3 regions of the Chelativorans sp. AA-79 genome follow, and region 3 is predicted to be linked to each of the others. Evidence: predicted binding sites of a transcription regulator. Region 3 holds the regulator's gene; each other region holds the start of a gene.
What was found. The regulator LexA, encoded in region 3, represses DNA repair genes until DNA is damaged. The targets are predictions, from matches to a motif close to TGTTCNNNNTGTGTTCNG.
Positions count from the first base shown of each region.

Region 1: a site for LexA is predicted at 2,672-2,689, ahead of PVE73_RS20545 (DNA recombination protein RmuC). Genes of this name have one in related genera too.
Region 2: a site for LexA is predicted at 4,722-4,739, ahead of PVE73_RS16795 (cytoplasmic protein). Genes of this name have one in related genera too.

Region 1 is NZ_CP120361.1:4,205,305-4,211,093, forward strand. It holds gene PVE73_RS20535 (ATP phosphoribosyltransferase regulatory subunit) at 1-416, shown strand, start outside; gene hisG (ATP phosphoribosyltransferase) at 413-1,114, shown strand; gene PVE73_RS20545 (DNA recombination protein RmuC) at 1,372-2,637, opposite strand; gene def (peptide deformylase) at 2,753-3,286, shown strand; gene fmt (methionyl-tRNA formyltransferase) at 3,446-4,381, shown strand; gene PVE73_RS20560 (N-acetyltransferase) at 4,378-4,881, shown strand; gene truA (tRNA pseudouridine(38-40) synthase TruA) at 4,884-5,627, shown strand; gene PVE73_RS20570 (transporter) at 5,644-5,789, opposite strand, start outside.
Region 2 is NZ_CP120361.1:3,425,713-3,431,501, forward strand. It holds gene PVE73_RS16765 (peptidoglycan-binding protein) at 1-377, opposite strand, end outside; gene PVE73_RS16770 (PAS domain-containing sensor histidine kinase) at 352-2,148, opposite strand; gene PVE73_RS16775 (DUF5330 domain-containing protein) at 2,567-2,905, shown strand; gene PVE73_RS16780 (SufE family protein) at 2,969-3,394, shown strand; gene PVE73_RS16785 (DUF6456 domain-containing protein) at 3,415-4,221, opposite strand; gene PVE73_RS16790 (helix-turn-helix domain-containing protein) at 4,230-4,601, opposite strand; gene PVE73_RS16795 (cytoplasmic protein) at 4,882-5,220, shown strand; gene PVE73_RS16800 (MucR family transcriptional regulator) at 5,260-5,685, opposite strand.
Region 3 is NZ_CP120361.1:2,764,767-2,770,555, reverse strand. It holds gene trpD (anthranilate phosphoribosyltransferase) at 1-428, shown strand, start outside; gene trpC (indole-3-glycerol phosphate synthase TrpC) at 443-1,258, shown strand; gene moaC (cyclic pyranopterin monophosphate synthase MoaC) at 1,260-1,778, shown strand; gene glp (gephyrin-like molybdotransferase Glp) at 1,759-2,964, shown strand; gene lexA (transcriptional repressor LexA) at 3,061-3,771, shown strand; gene PVE73_RS13440 (ComEC/Rec2 family competence protein) at 3,885-5,789, opposite strand, start outside.

The DNA.
Region 1 (5,789 bases), 1.4 Mb from region 3:
AGAAGGCCGCGCTGCGCAGCGTGCGGCTTGCCGACACGGCGCTCGATGCCCTGAAGGCTTTCCTCGTCATCAACGTGCCCCTTGCGCAAGCGGGGAAGCGGCTCGCCGCCTTCGCCGAAGAGACCGGGATCTTCCTCGACGAGGCGTTGGCGGAGTTCGGCGCGCGTGCTGAGCGCATCGCCGGTCACAGTCTGCCGCTCAACGCGATCCAATACGATGCGGGCTTCGGGCGCCCGCTCGACTACTACACGGGCTTCATCTTCGAAATCGGCGCTGGAGACCTGCGCCAGCCGCTCGTGGGTGGCGGGCGCTACGACCGGCTGCTCACGCTGCTCGGAGCGGAAAAGCCCATCCCCGGAGTCGGCTTCTCCATCTGGCTCGACCGCATCGCGGCGCTCAGGGGAGAGGCGCCATGACGGTCACACTGGCTCTCCCCTCCAAGGGCCGCCTCAAGGATGAGGCGGTCGAGCGGCTCAAGCAGGCGGGCTTTGCGATCCGCCTGCCGGAAAACGAGCGGCGCTATCGCGCAGCCGTCGACGGCTTCGACGGGTTGGAGGTGACGTTTCTTTCGGCCTCCGAGATCGCGCGCGAGCTCGACCGCGGCTCGATCGACCTCGGCATCACCGGTGAAGACCTGGTGCGCGAAACCATTCCCGATTGGGAGTCCCGCGTCGCCATCCCGGCCAGGCTCGGCTTCGGCCATGCGGATGTGATGGTGGCCGTTCCCGACGTCTGGTTCGATGTCTCCACCATGGCCGATCTCGACGACGTGGCGGCAGACTTCCGCCATCGCCATGGTCGCCGGCTCCGCATCGCCACGAAATACTGGCGCCTCACCCAGCAGTTCTTTTCTCAGAAGCACGGCATCCAGGTCTATCGCATCGTGGAAAGCCTCGGCGCCACGGAAGGCGCGCCGGCCTCGGGCTCCGCCGATGTCATCGTCGACATCACCTCTACAGGTTCGACACTCAAGGCCAATCACCTCAAGGTGCTGGATGACGGCGTCATCCTGCGCTCGCAAGCCTGTCTCGTGATGGCAAAGAAGGAGCGGGCGGGAGAGGATGCTCGGCTGATTGCAGCCTTGGCCAAGGCGGTGGGGCGGCAGGCGGGCTGAGACATTTGCCAATACTGGACGGATCCGGTCGACTCCAGTGGACCTGCGGAGCAGTGTGCACGGTCTGATTCGCTGGCGACGTTGCGAGGATCAGGCATGGATCCTCGGGTCAAGCCCGAGGATGACGAGGTTGAGGTGTCTCCGCAAATCCCCAACGCCGGCGACTAGTGGATCCGCTTCATACCATCGTCATCCTCGGGCTTGACCGAGGATCCATGCCTGAACGCGGATCATAACGCCCACTATGAAAAGCGGCCTCACTCCTCCACCACTCTCAACCTTAACGATCCAGACCCCGGCCCGCCAACCGCTGCGCTCTTGACACCGCCATCGTCGTCAGGCGCGCCGACCGCCTTGCCGTTCATCTCCGCCCCCAGTTCCAGCGCCTCGATCCTCTCGCCGCGCTTGGTCACCTTGTCGGCAGAGGTGATGATCAGGTCGATGTCCTTGTTGGCCTGCAGGAAGTGGGTCTGGAGCTTGCGCACGCGGTCGTCGAGGCGCGAGACATCCTGCATCAGCTTCACCACCTCGGCCTGGATCAGATGCGCCTGCTCGCGCATGCGCGCATCCTTCAACACCGCCTGAATCACCTGGATGGAAAGCATGAGCAGCGACGGCGACACGATCACCACGCGCGCCCGGTGCGCGCGCTGCACGAGCGCCTCGAAATTCTCGTGGATCTCCGCGAAGATCGATTCCGACGGCACGAACATGAAGGCCGTGTCCTGCGTCTCGCCGGGGATCAGGTATTTCTCGGCAATCGCCTTGACGTGCACCTCGACGTCTCGGCGGAAGCCGGATTCGGCGTATTTGCGAGCCTCCGGACCGGCCTCTCCTTCGGCCGCCGCGCGGATCGCGTTCCATGCCTCCAGCGGAAATTTCGCATCGATCACGAGCGAGGGCGCGGCGTTCGGCATCTTCACGATGCAATCCGGCCGGCTGCCGTTGGAGAGCGTTGCCTGGAATTCATATGCGTTCGACGGCAGCCCGTCGGCGATGATCGCCTCCATGCGCGACTGCCCGAAGGCACCGCGCGTCTGCTTGTTGGAGAGGATCTGCTGCAACTGCACCACCTGGCCGGCGAGCGACTGGATGTTGTTCTGCGCCGTGTCGATCACGGCCAGCCGCTCCTGCAGCTTCGCCAGATTCTCGTGCGTGGACTTGGTCTGTTCGGTGATCGAGTGGCCAAGCCGGGAGGTCATGCCGTCCAGGCGCTCCGAAATCGCCTTGGTCAGTTCCGCCTGCCTCTGGCCGAACACTTCGGCGATCGTGCCCATGCGCCCCTGCAACTCGGCCTGCGTCCGGGCGACCTCGGCAAGCCGCGCCTCCGCCTCGCGCGCCCGGGCGGCCGCTTCCGCCTCCGCGGCAGCGCGGCTCCTGGCGCCGCGCCACAGGACGATAACGAGCAGCAGAGTCAGCAGAAACAGGAGGAAGCCTGCCGCAAAGAGCAGGTCGCCAAGCGAAACGACCGTCGCTCCAAGCCGGAGGACTGGCGTTGAGAATATGGGGCTTACATTGTCCATTAGCCGCATCTTAGCCGATTCTCTTCCACAGGATAAGATCAAAACGTGAACAAAACGAAATGTACACTGCTGCCGGCATATTGACGCGTTTCCGCCGAGTCATTACCTGACTGCCATGACCATTCGCCCGCTCGTCATCCTTCCCGATCCGCTGCTGCGCCAGGTTTCGAAACCCGTCGAGCGCGTGGATGAGAACTTGCGCAAATTCGCCGACGACATGCTGGAGACCATGTATGATGCGCCGGGCATCGGCCTCGCCGCGATCCAGGTGGGCGAGCCCATCCGCATGCTCGTCCTCGACGTAGCCGAGAAGGACGAACCGAAGCACCCGCAGGTCTTCATCAACCCCGAGATCCTCGCGCGCTCCGACGCGCCCAATGTGCACGAGGAAGGGTGCCTCTCCATTCCCGATTATTATGCGGAGGTGGAGCGTCCGGCCGAAGTGACGGTGAAATATATCGACCTCGAGGGCAGGGAGCAGGTCGTGGAAGCCAACGGCATCCTCGCCACCTGCCTGCAACACGAGATCGATCACCTGAATGGCGTGCTCTTCATCGACTACTTGTCGAAGCTCAAGCGCGACATCGTCGTGCGAAAGTTCCGAAAGCTCGCCAAGGATCGCCCGCCGCCGGCACGGATGGTGGGGTGATCTGCGGATCTCCGGCATGGATCGCAGCGATGATCGCGGCAATTTCCACGCATGTAAGGCTCTCGCCAAGCGCGATTTCGAAGGCCTTGACCTGGGGCTTGTAAACCCGTTTGAAACGTGAGCGCATGTGCGCTCACGAGGGATTTGCCGGACGGACCGATGCCTCTACGCCTCATTTTCATGGGAACGCCAGAATTTTCCGTACCGACGCTGCGCGCACTTCACGGCGCGGGGTACGAGATCGTCGCCGTCTACACCCAGCCGCCGCGACCTGCCGGCCGGCGCGGGCTGGAGCTTACGGAATCCCCTGTTCACCGCGTCGCGGAAGAGCTGGGGATTCCGGTGCGAACCCCGCATTCCTTCAAGAGTACGGACGAGCAGGAGGCCTTCCGCGCGCTGGAGGCGGATGTAGCTGTCGTGGTGGCCTACGGCTTGCTCCTGCCGAATCCCATCCTGGAAGGAACCCGTCTCGGCGCGTTCAACGGCCACGCCTCACTGCTGCCTCGCTGGCGCGGTGCCGCGCCCATCCAGCGCGCGATCATGGCCGGAGATGCCGAAACGGGCATGATGGTGATGAAGATGGACGAGGGCCTCGACACCGGCCCCGTCGCCATGACGGAAAAGGTCTCCATCGGGCCTGACATGACCGCCGGCGAGTTGCACGATATCATGAAGGAAGCCGGCGCGAAGCTGATGGTCGAGGCCATGGCGGCGCTCGACAAGGGCGAACTCGAGCTCACACCCCAGCCCGCCCAGGGGGCCACCTACGCGAAGAAGATCAGCAAGGAGGAGACTCGCGTCGACTGGTCCCGCCCGGCCTCAGAGGTGCATAACCATATCCGCGGGCTTGCCCCCTTCCCCGGCGCCTGGTGCGAAATGCCCTTTGCAGGCGAGCCGGAGCGTGTGAAAATCCTGCGCTCTACGCTGGTTTCGGGTAGCGGCGCGCCGGGCGAGATTCTTGATGACGATCTCTGCATCGCCTGCGGCGATGGCGCGGTGCGCCTTCTGAAGTTGCAGCGGGCGGGCGGCAGACCGGTCGCGGCGGAGGACTTCCTGCGCGGCGCAAAGCTCAAAAAGGGGATGCGGCTGCCATGAGCGCGGTGATCATCCGGCCCGAAGAAGCGGGAGACGAGACGGCGATCCGTCTCCTCCTCGTGAATGCCTTCGGCGGCGAAGCCGAGGCCAGGCTCGTGGACACCCTGCGCGCGGAAGGGGATGTCGTTCTTTCCCTAGTGGCCGAGCGCGACGGCGAGGTGCGCGGGCACGTCCTATTTTCACGGCTCCTGGTGCGCGATGACGAGGGGGCCTTTCCCGCCGTGGCGCTCGCGCCGCTTGCTGTCCATCCCGACCACCGGCGCGAAGGCATCGCGGCCGCCCTTGTCGAGGATGCCCATCTGCGGCTGCAGACCCAAGGCGAGCGGCTCTCGGTCGTGCTCGGCGATCCCGCCTATTACGGCCGTTTCGGCTACAGCCGCGAGCGCGCCGGCGGTTTCGAAAGCCGCTATCAGGGCGAGCATCTGCAGGCCCTCGCCTGGGATGATGCCCCGCGAACCGGCAGGCTCGACTATGCTGCGGCTTTCGGCGATCTTTCCTGACCATGCCGCGCTACCGCATCGATATCGAGTATGACGGAACGCCCTATGCCGGCTGGCAGCGCCAAGCGGGCCAGCCGAGCGTTCAGGAGGCGATCGAGAAAGCCATCGCGGCCTTTTCCGGCGAGGAGATCACGTTGAAAGGTGCGGGCCGCACGGATGCCGGTGTTCACGCACTCAGCCAGGTCGCGCATTTCGATCTCTCCCGCGAATGGAAGCCCGATACCGTGCGTGACGCCGCGAATGCGCATCTCTCCCTGGCCCGGCAAACGGTCTCGATCCTGCGCGCGGCTCACGTGGCCGAAGATTTCGACGCGCGCTTCTCGGCCAAGGCGCGGCACTATCTCTACCGTATCGCCAATCGCCGTGCGCCGCTTGCACTGGAGCGCGGGAGAGCCTGGCACGTGGCCAGAAGGCTGGATACGGCCGGAATGCACGAAGCCGCCCAGCGGCTGGTCGGACATCATGACTTCACCACCTTCCGCTCCGTCCAATGCCAGGCGAAGAGCCCGGTGAAGACACTCGACCGGCTGGACGTGATGCGGCTGGGAGAGGAGATCGAGATCCGCGCCTCCGCGCGCTCCTTCCTGCACAACCAGGTGCGCTCGCTCGTCGGCACGCTCAAGAAGGTAGGCGAAGGCAGATGGACCGCCGACGATGCGGAAGCGGCCCTGAAGGCGCGCGACCGCGCCGCCTGCGGCCCTGTGGCGCCGGCCGAAGGGCTTTATCTGGTCAGCGTGGACTACTGAGGAGGCCCGTCCTCGCTCAACCTGCCGCGACGTCGAGCCCCAGCAGCGATTGCGATGCGAACAGCGTCATGATGGAAACGACCAGCATGGCGAAGAAAACCGCCGTGCCCACCGCCACTCCTTTGGCGATCGCCACCACGGTAAGCCGCCAGGAAAGCGCCA
Region 2 (5,789 bases), 660 kb from region 3:
TCGTCGCCATCGGCCTGGACGGGCACGGAGCCGGTCGAACCGGGGTCGGCTTCCTCGCCCGCGCCTGCATCGGGCAACGGATCGACCTGACGGACGTCCCGCGGCGCCGCGCGGGGATGCGGATGTTCCGGCGCGGCATCGGGCAATGCCCTGGGACCGAGCTCCCGGGTCGACAGGAAAGCGTTCGGATGCACCTGCGGCTGATAGAACACCGCGTTGGCCGAAACGAATGCGAGGGAAACCAGGAACGCCGTCGTGCCGCCGACGGCGACAGGATTGCGGGCGGTCGCGCTTGCAACGCCGGATATCCCGGCCCGCAGCCAGCCCGCCCGCTTGTTTTGCCGCTTTGCGTCAGGCCGTTTTGCGTAACGTGTCATCGTACCACCCGCCGTTCCAGTTCGCTCCACCGTGCACGATGCCGGTCTCTTCCGTCCCGTGCTCCGCGTCAACCGGCCCCGCCGGCAAAGAGATATGGACCTGCGTGCCCGTGCCGGGAGCGCTTTCGATGCTCATGCCGCCCCCCTGCAATCTGACCAGCCCTTTCACCAGGGCGAGGCCCAGCCCCGTCCCCTGGCATTTGCGCGTGTAATCGTTCCGGACCTGCATGAAGGGCGTGCCCACATGTTCCAGATCCTCGGCGGAGATGCCGATACCCGTATCGCTGACCGTGAATTCGAGTCGGTCGCCGCTGCGCCTGGCCGTCAGCTTCACCTCGCCCGCCGGCGTGAACTTCACGGCGTTGGAGAGCAGGTTGATGAGAACCTGCTGGACCGCCCTGCGGTCGCCGTGCACCGCTCCGATATCCTTGGCGATCTCGGCCTTCAGGCGTAGCGGCTTCGCCTCGGCCTGCTGTGCGGCCATCGCCACGCAGAAGCGGGCGGCATCCTCGAATGAGAAGCTCTCGGCCTGCAGCCCGTAGGCGCCGGATTCGACCTTCGAGACGTCCAGGATGGCGTTCACCACCGAGAGGAGATGATTGCCGGCCTCGCGGATCATCTCCACATATTCGCGCTGCCGGTCATTGGCGAACTTGCCGAACATCTCGTTGGCCAGGATATCCGAGAAGCCGACGATCGCGTTGAGCGGCGTGCGCAGCTCATGGCTGACGGAGGCGAGGATCTGGTCTTTCGAATGCATGGCGAGTTCCGCCATGCGCCGCGTCTCGGCCAGGGTCTGCTCGAGCGCGGCCGTGTCGGCATCCTGGCGCAGGAGAGCGATCACGCGTCCTTCGCCCGCCTCGCCCATGAGGTCGCAGGTGAAATTCCGGTAGAGGGCCTGGGCCGGCAGGCCGGGCTTCTTCGCCGGCACGCGCACCCGCATGCCCACCAGGCGCGCGCCCGCGCCTTCCCTGATATCGGTGAGCGCGGAAAGCCAGGCGATCCGATCGGCCACATGGATACGGTCGAAAAGCCCCGTGCCCATCAGCATTTCCGGGGCGACCCCCAACAGAGCCTCCACCTTGGACGAAGCATAGGTCACGTCGCCGGAAGCCTGCAGGCGCAGGACCGCCGTGCCGACCATCTCCTCCAGGGCGGGGCTTGGCGGTTCGCTGGCCACTTCCTGCGAAGCGGGAGCGGCAAAATGCAAACGCGCCAGAAGGGTCGTCGCATAGACGAGCGGGACCAGCCATTGCCAGGCCGAGGGCGCAACCGTGCCCGCGGCAAAGGCGGCGGGAATGCCGGCGCCGATGGCCACCGCACCGGCGGCGGCAGCGAGACCGAAGGCGACCGCGCGCCGCGTCCGGCCGATCCAGCCGGCTTCGATCGCAATCGCCGCGGAGAGAACGGCCAATGGGGAGGCAGGGCCGCCCGCGGCGGCCAGAAGCGCTCCCAGCGCCAGCGGTGCCAGCAGCAGTGCCAACGGCTCCATGAGCTGCCGCTTTGCCGTGGCGATCAATGCAAGGGGCACCAGGAGGCCGAGCCCGAAGACCAGTGCGACGGCGACCAGCGACCCGGCCATCCCGACCTGCCGCACGGCGATTTCGGCCGTCGCCAGTGCCGCCAGCACCGGCGCGGCCAGCAGCACCTGAACGAGCCGCAGCTGCCTCTCCCGCTCCTCGCCGGCGGCGACGGAGGGATGCAGCAGGCGCTCGCAGGCGTCCTTCAACCGAAGGGGCAGGTCTGCTTTCTGGGACGCTCTCGTGTTCAACTCGACGCGCTCTATTCTTGTCCGCTTGTCGGGGCTCTCGTTCTTGGCCGACCCTCGCACCCACCGTTTAAGGAATGGATAAACGCCTGCCCGGCAGGGGGCTCATCGGCGCCTGTATGCGGGTTTTCCGCAGCCTCGATTACGGTCATGGTTAACAAACGGTCGCCGGATCCAGGCTTCTCCGGGAGCGGGAAAACAACCGTCGGCGAGAGCCTTGGCGCTGTTTTTTCCAGCATTTTCAATCGGATGAATGGTTAGGGTGCCGTTGCTGTAATCCCACGGTGTTGAAGAAAACTTGATTCGAAGGCTTTCACTCCGGCTTTCTTTGCGTGTTCGCCGAAAATTTTAGGCAAATTTGAAGGGCTTCCATGGCTTTGAAGGCGGGTACCGAGTGGAACTTTCGAGGACACGAGGAAAAATGGGGCTGCTTGTTCGTTCCGTCGCAGGATTGTCGCTCCTGTTCCTGGTTCTGCCGATCGACCTGAGCGGCGAAACGGCAAAGGAAGGAGAGGCCCGTCCGCCGCAGGCGCTTTCCGCAGCCCGCGATACGCCCGCCGGCCTCACCTCCATCTGCGAGCGCCGGCCCGACATATGCGCGACGGCGACGGTGGTGTTCGCCGCGATTGCCGCTCAAGCCAGGGAGGGCGTGCGGCTTGCCCAGTCCTTGATCGAGGAGGCGGCGCACGATGCCGAGCCTGCCCACATCCTCCCCCGCGAACCCGTTCCCGCCGAGAAAGGCGTTCCGGCCGCGCGGTGATCCCGGGCGGCCAAATCGGGATTTCCCCGTGACGCAGCGGACCCGAGCCACTATATGCGGGCCATGATCACGAGCATCGATACCATTCGGGACGACTTCGCCTTCCTGGACGACTGGGAGGAGCGCTACCGCTACATCATCGAGCTCGGCAGCGACCTGCCGGCCTATCCCGATACCGCCCGCGACGATCAGCACAAGGTGCGCGGTTGCGTGAGCCAGGTCTGGCTCCTGACGCGGATCGGCGAAGGGCCGGATCCGGTGATCACCTTCCAGGGTGATTCGGACGCGCACATCGTGCGCGGGCTGGTCGCCATCATGCTCGCGCTCTTCAGCGGCAGGCGGGCAAGCGAGATCCTCGAAACCGATGCGGAGCAGACGATGCGCGCGCTCGGCCTCGACGAGCATCTGACGCCGCAGCGCGCAAACGGGCTGCGCGCCATGATCCAGCGCATGAAGGAGGAAGCAGGTGCGGCGATGAGCGCGGCCTGATCCGGGCCGCGCCGTTCGGGTCAGCGCAGCGACGGCCGGTACCCTTCCGCACCCCAGTGGAGGATCGTGCGGCGCCGGGCGCGGGGCTGCGGCTCGTAGTGGCGGCAGAGCGCTCCGAGCGCCGCCTTCAGCACCACTTTCGCCGAACGCGCCGGCCATGCGCGCTCCATCTCCACCTTCTCGAGCCCTTTCAGGAAACAGCAGACATCGATGAGGACGCCGGCCAGTTCCGGCCCCACCGCAGTAAGTGCGTCGTCCACCCGCCGGCGCGCCGCGAGCGCGGCGTCCGTAAGATCCGCGATACCGTTCTCGCTGCTGCCGCGCTGTCCGCTCGCCACCGCCTCGCTCCAGTTCGCGCCCAGACGAGGCATGATCTGACCGCGCGTATAATCGGCGCGCAGCCTCTCGCCCGCCCTGAACTCGCCCTCCTCCAGGAAGGGCTGGCCGCCGCGCACGCGCCGCCGGGCAAGCTGGGCGAGTGGAGATTCCGCCAGATTCGCCGGCACAACCTGCTCGCCGCCTTCCATGGCGACCATGCGGGTGCCGAGCTCCAGGTGCTGGGCACGGAAGGGCTCCTGCGGATGCCGGTCGCGCATCGCGAGGGCACGGCCCTCTTGCGAAAGCGAGAGCAACCCGCCGGCTTCGGCGACGAGGCCCTCCCGCGCCAGGGCCGACAGCGCGCCCAGGCTCGCCGAGATCGTGCCCCGCTCGCCGCCATCGAGCAGAACCGTGCCGCGGCCGGCAGCGGGGCGCGCATGCGCGGCGCCGGCCGACAGGAAGCGAACCACCCGCAGCTTCTGGCGCGCGGTATCCCCGATATCGTTCATGGGCCGCTTCATCGCATCACCTCCGTGTGGCGGAACGCCGCCACGGTCACGCGCTCGGTCAAGTGGATGATCCTGTCGAAATCCTCGTCGTCGCGCATGTCCTCGACGAAATGGCAGGCGTGCTGAACCGTCTTGCGGTCGCGTCCGAAGCCGCGGCCGATCTCGGCCATCTTCAGGCGCAGCACCACATGGGCGATATACATCCCGATCTGCCGCACCCGGGTCACGCTGATCGAACTCCGCCCCGGGCGCCGCAATTCCTTCCCACTGACGTTGAAGAGGGCCGCCACGATGTCCATCACGCATTCGCAGATGTCGGTCACCCTCTCCTCGCTGACGGGGCTCAACCTGGGCAGCAGCAGGCCGACCGGCGCTGCCACGCACGCTCTCCCCTCTCTCCTTTCGTTCTTGTCCTGCAACTGGCTTGCGGCGTTGGATCGCACGGAATGCCCCCTTCTTGATCGAGGAATATTTTCCTTATATCCCGCGTCGGCACGTAGGGGAACAAAAAGAGAACAAATATTCCCGATGGCTGAACCCAACCAGCTGTTCAAAAAGGCTTTTTTGTTTTCCGAGAGATTTTTTTCGCCGAATTTTCTCCCCACCTGCCGCGCCAGGCCCAGACTGTGGCGACCAATCAAAGGGAGACCATGCATGGGCATGTTGGAACAAGAGGTGCACGCCTTCCGCCGGGAGAAGGCGCAGCAGGTTTCGGAAGCGCGGCAGTGCGCCGCCTTCTTTCTCATCTCCGGGATCGATCTGAGCGCCGCGCTGGCGACGACGGGCAAGGAGCGGACGGCGCTCCTCGCCCGCCTCGGCAGGCTCATCGAGCGCGAGCGCCTCAAGGGGGCGCGTCGTCACTGGAGCTATGACCTCAACCGGCACATCGCGCTCAAGCAGGCTTACGACCGCCTCAGACCGGCGCGTGAGGAGGAGAGGATAAGGCCGCGCCCCATGCGACGGCGGTGGAGAGCAAGGCAAAAAGAAAGCGGCGCCTGACGGCGCCGCTGCTTTTCTCTCGAAAGAGATGTCTTTGCGTTATTTGGCTTTGCGCTTGCGCCCGAGACCCATCTTCTTGGCGAGTTGCGAGCGGGCGACCGCATAGCTCGGAGCGACCATGGGATAGCTCGGATCGAGACCCCACTTCTCCCGGTACTGCTCCGGCGTCAGGCCATAATGTGTCATGAGATGTCGCTTGAGCGACTTGAACTTCTTGCCGTCTTCCAGGCAGACGATGTACTCGTCGTGCACCGAGCGCTTCGGATTTACTGCCGGCTTCTGCTTTTCGGTCGCAACCTGCTCGGTGGTGCGCGTAACCCTCCCCAAGGCCGCGTGCACGTCCGCAATCAGATTTGAGAGTTCAGAAACCGGAACCGGATTGTTACTGACATAAGCAGCGACAACATCGGCCGTCAGTTCCATAAGCACATCATCATTCTTTGTAGTCAGATCATCCATTTCCATATCTTGCCCCAGCGTAATGTTGCCCCCACCTGCGTCCTTGTACATTCCTCTTCCCCTTGAAACCGATCTCATTAATCTAACCGGCACGATTGTCCAGTGGGGAC
Region 3 (5,789 bases):
CGCCGCAATGGGTGGAGCCGCTCGCACTCGTGCTGAAACAGCTCGGCGCCGAAAGGGCATGGGTGGTGCATGGTGACGGGCTCGACGAGATGACGACTGCCGGGACCACTCGCGTCGCCGCTCTCGAGAACGGGAATGTCCGCGTCTTCGACGTGGCGCCGGAAGAGGTGGACCTGCCCAGGGCGGCCGCAGCGGACCTCAAGGGCGGCGATGGCGAACACAACGGCAAGGCCCTGCGCCGCGTGCTCGAGGGGGAAAGGAACGCCTATCGCGACATCGCGCTGCTCAATGCCGCCGGTGCGTTGGTGGTGGCGGCAAAAGCCGAGACGTTGCGCGGTGGGCTCGCGCTCGCCATCGAATCCATCGACAGCGGCCGCGCCATGGCGGCGCTGGAAAAGCTCGTCGCCGTATCCAACCGGAAACCCTGAGGGCGGGCTGGGACATGGCCGACATCCTGCGAAAGATCGAGACTTACAAGCGCGAGGAGATCGCGGCGGCAAAGGCCGCCCTACCCCAGGCCGAACTCGCCGCGCGTGCGCGCGACGCGGACCCCGTGCGGGGTTTCGCTTCTGCCCTGCGCGCCAGGCATGCGGCGGGCGCGTTCGCGCTGATTGCGGAGGTGAAGAAGGCGAGCCCCTCCAAGGGCCTCATCCGGGCCGATTTCGATCCGCCGTCCCTGGCCAAGGCCTATGAACGCGGTGGTGCTGCCTGCCTTTCGGTCCTCACCGATCGTCCCTCTTTCCAGGGCGCGCCGGAATTCCTCACCGAGGCGCGCATGGCCACCGGCCTCCCCGCCCTGCGAAAGGACTTCATGTTCGAACCCTATCAGGTGTTCGAGGCCCGCGCCTGGGGGGCAGACGCCATCCTGATCATTATGGCGAGCGTGTCGGATGCCGAGGCCGAGACGCTAGCGGAAACGGCCACCGAACTCGATATGGACGTCCTGATCGAGGTCCACGACGAAAGGGAGTTGGAACGGGCATTGCGGCTTTCTTCGCCGCTGATCGGCATCAATAACCGCGACCTGCGCACCTTCGAGACCAGGCTGGAGACGAGCGAGAAGCTCGCACCGCTGGTGCCGGACGACCGCATCGTCGTGGGCGAGAGCGGTATCTTCACGCACGCGGACTGCGCGCGCATGGCAAAGGCCGGCATCTCGACCTTCCTGGTCGGTGAAAGCCTGATGCGTCAGGGCGACGTGGCTGGCGCGACGCGAGACCTCCTCGGGTTGCAGCCCGGCGTGCAGGTGGTGATCTGACATGGCCGGCGGCGAGAAGAACGGGCTCACGCATCTTCGCGCCGACGGGCGCGCCGAGATGGTGGATGTCGGTGCCAAGCAGGAGACGGAGCGTACGGCGATCGCGGCCGGAACCGTCGTCATGGCGCCGGAAACGCTGCAGGCGATCCTGAGCGGCGACGCCAGGAAGGGCGACGTAATCGCGGTTGCGCGCCTGGCAGGCATCATGGCCGCCAAGAAGACGCATGACCTGATCCCACTCTGCCATCCACTTGCCCTGACGAAGGTAGCGGTCGAGATCGTTCCGGACGAGGCCTTGCCGGGGCTAAGGGTCGAAGCGCTTGCGCGTGTGACCGGCAAAACCGGCGTGGAGATGGAGGCGCTCACCGCTTGCTCCGTTGCCTGCCTCACCATCTATGACATGGCCAAGGCGCTCGACAAGGCAATGGTGATCACCGATGTCCGGCTCGTCGAGAAGACCGGGGGGAAATCGGGGATCTGGCGCGCCGGAGATGCGGACCATGGCGCTGCTGCCCGTTAACGAAGCCCTCGCGCGCGTGCTCGAGGGGATGAGGCCTCTTCCCGCCGAGGTGCTGCCACTGGCCGAAACGGCCGGGCGCACCCTTGCCGGCGACCTTGACGCCCAACGCACGCAGCCGCCCTTCAACGCCTCCGCCATGGACGGCTATGCCGTCCGGGCCGCTGATATCGAATCTCCTCCCGCCACACTGTCCGTCATCGGTGAATCGGCCGCCGGTCGGCGTTTCGAAGGCCGTGTAAAGCCGGGCGAAGCCGTGCGCATCTTCACCGGCGCCCCCGTTCCCGAGGGAGCCGACACGATCCTCATCCAGGAAAACGCGTCGCCCCTTGAAAATGGCCGTATCGAGGCCCTCGAGCCGGCGACGTCGGGCCGGCACATCCGGCGCGCGGGCCTTGATTTCCGCGAGGGCGAAACGATTCTCGCGCAAGGCCGGCTTCTCGATCCTGCAGCCCTGTCGCTGGCCGCCGCCGCCGGACATGCGCGGGTGCCGGTGGTGCGCAGGCCGCTTGTCGCCGTCATCGCCACGGGGGACGAACTCGTGCCGCCGGAGGTGGTGCCGGGTCCCGACCAGATCGTCGCTTCCAACAATTTCGGCATCGGCGCACTCGCAGGGCTCGATGGCGCACGCGTGCTGGACCTCGGCATCGTGCCGGACAGGCAGGACGCTATCGCTGCGGCGATCCAGAAGGCTCTTTCGGCACGTGCAGATATCATCGTGACGCTGGGCGGCGCGTCCGTCGGCGAGCACGACCTGGTGCGGCCGGTGCTCACGGCGGAAGGCATGGAGCTTGCGTTCTGGAAAATCGCCATGCGCCCTGGCAAGCCGCTGATGTTCGGCCGCTTTGCAGAAGCGCGCGTACTGGGACTGCCCGGCAATCCGGTCTCCAGCCTCGTCTGCGCCCATCTTTTCCTGCGCCCGATGGTGGCCAGGCTTTCAGGCCGCCCATTCCGGCCCGACTTGCGGACGGCCACCCTCACCAAGGCGATGAAGGCGAACGACGAGAGGCAGGACTATGTGCGCGCGGGGGTCGAGGAAAGCGCGGACGGGTTGACCGCGGCACCCTTCGACACGCAGGACTCCTCCATGCTGAGCACGCTCGCCGCGGCCAATGCGCTGGTCGTCCGCGAACCGAATGCACCCGCAGCCGAAGCCGGGGAGTCCTGCACGGTGCTGATGCTCCGGTAAGGGCTTTTATACCAAGCCACTTTACTGTTGCGGAACACAACTCGAACATATAGTGTATGTTCTGGTTTTGTTTATGACTGATTCCGGGTGGTAAAGATGCTCACGCGCAAACAGCACGAGTTGCTGCTTTTCATTCATGCCCGTCTCAAGGAGACCGGCATACCGCCCTCTTTCGATGAAATGAAGGAGGCGCTCGACCTGGCCTCCAAATCCGGCATCCACCGGCTGATCACAGCATTGGAGGAACGCGGGTTCATCCGCCGCCTGCCCAACCGGGCACGCGCTCTGGAGGTGCTCAGGCTTCCCGATTCGATCGCTCCCGGGCTCGCGGCGCCGCGCAAATTCTCACCCAGTGTCATCGAAGGCGGCCAGGGGCGCGGCGCGCCTGCTCCGAAGCCAGCCGCAAACAATGACGACGAGACGGGTGTGGTCTCGATTCCGGTGATGGGACGCATCGCCGCGGGTGTGCCGATCGATGCCATCCAGCACCGGACGCACTCGATCGGCGTCCCGCCCGATATGATCACGGGCGGCGAGCACTACGCCCTGGAAGTCAAGGGCGATTCAATGGTCGAAGCCGGAATTTTCGACGGCGATACGGTCGTTATCCGCCAGACACAGACGGCCAATCCCGGCGATATCGTCGTGGCGCTCGTGGACGACGAAGAAGCGACGCTGAAGCGCTTCCGCCGCAAGGGTGCATCGATCGCGCTCGAGGCGGCCAACCCCGCCTATGAGACACGGATCTTTGGCCCTGACCGCGTGAAGGTGCAGGGGCGGCTCGTCGGCCTCATCCGCCGCTATTGAGCGGCTGCTGTCTGAAAGAAGGGCCCCTGCCGGCGAATGGAGCCGCGGGGCTCAATCTCGTCGGCATGGAGCGTTGCTATAGCAGCGACCGGAAAAGGATTCACCCGCCCTCTTTATTCCCGACCTGTGACTGACAGGAGCCGGGTCTGTGACGCACGAGGAGGCGGTGCCTCCAGCCGGGGCTCCTTTTTCCGCCTTGTATAAGGCGGCAGGCCGCGCGCGGCCCTGGACCAGGTCCTGTGCGCGTGCCAGGGTCGGTATGGCTCTTCGATCGCGAAGGTGATGTCGGCGCGAAGAGCGGCTTCGCCGCGTCGAATGTCGACGACAGCGCTGCCCCTTCGCGCGAGTTCGCGCTTGGTGATGACAACCGCCCGGTTTGCACCGCAGGGGTTTCCCGCCGTCGCGTCATCGATCACGATCAGCGTTGCCGTCGCGCAGGCGATTCGGGCCACTTCCGGGCTTTCCGCATGAGCGATCACCGCTCCGCTTTGGTGCTGTGCGACACAAAGTCCGTCACCGCAGGAAAAGGCGTTCCCCGGCAGCCCGCCGACAGGAGCGCCGGCCGTTACCGGTTTGAGCACCCTTTCCGCGTTGAGAGAACGCGTCCAGTCTTCCATGGTGAAACCGTTGGGCCGGTTCCGGTTGACAGCGATGACGCCCCCTTCTCCGCCAACACCCACCAACCGGGCATCCTCGCTGATGAAGATATCAGGCAGTTCCCGTGTCATCAGCAACCCAATCCCGATGGCAAGGAAAGGCAGGGCCAAGAGCCTCAGCCGTGTGGTGGAAATGACGAGGATCACGAGAGCCGCCGTGAGTGCCAGCAGTGCCGGAAGCGGGATCAGCCCGACTGCGTCGATCGGTGTGCGATCGGAGAACCATTTCGCAACCGCGATCACGGCGGCGATCGCGTGCGCCATGATCTTCAGGAAAAACCCGTCGAGGCCGAAGGGCATGGCGACCATTGCCAGAACGGCCGCCGGCATGGCGATCGTCGAGACGAAGGGCATCGCTGCGAGATTGGCCGGCAGGGCCAGCGGCGTGGCGCGCTGAAAATGCCAGATGCCGTAGAGAGCCGTCGCCGTGCCCGCGATCAGCGAGGTGGCGGCGAGGCCGATCACGAAACCGAGCGCCATGCGCCCCGCGCGGTGGACCAGCGACCCGTTTGGGGGCGCAGCCGAAGCGCGACCGCTCCGACGTCCGCTCCAGACGGCATAGCCGGCTATCAGGGCGGCGGTTGCGGCGAACGACATCTGGAAGCTTGGCCCCACCACCTCGTGCGGCGACAGGGCGATGATGATGAGCGCCGCGATCGCCACATTGCGCATGGTGAGAGCAGCACGGTCGAAGATCAGCGCGGCAAGCATCACTGCAAGCATGATATAGCTGCGCTTGGCGGCCACCTCCGCACCGGAGATGAAGAGATAGAGCGTGCAGAAGGCAAGTGCCGCCGCCGCGGCATATTTCTTCACCGGCACGCGGGAGGAGAAGCCGGGAAAGAGGGCACTGCCGGCCCTCAGCATGAACATCACGGTGACTGCGACCAGCGCCATGTGCAGGCCGGAGATGGAAAGGATGTGCGCCAGCCCGGACCGGCGCAGCCATTCGTTCACCTCTTCCGGAATGCCCGACCGGTAACCGGTGATCACTGCCACCGCCACTTCGCCCTTCGACCCGTCGATTTGGCTGCGGATTCGTTCGGCGAGCGCCAGACGCACGGTCTCGAGGGTGCGGTTCAGGCGAGCGGTAAACGGCGCTTCGCCCGCAATCTCTGCACGCTCCGGCCCTTTCATGAAGAAGCCGATCGCACCGATCCCGCTGTAATAGCTTGCAAAGGAAAAGTCATAGCTGCCGGGACGCACCGGGCCGGAAGGCGACATGAGCCGCACCAGCCCGGTGACGCCATCGCCGGGGCGCAGGCCGGCAGGCACGCCTCGCGCGGTCAGCCGCACCCGTTCGGGCGCATAGCGCAGCCGCGGGCGCTCCGTCGTCACGATGTCGATGATCAGGCGAATACG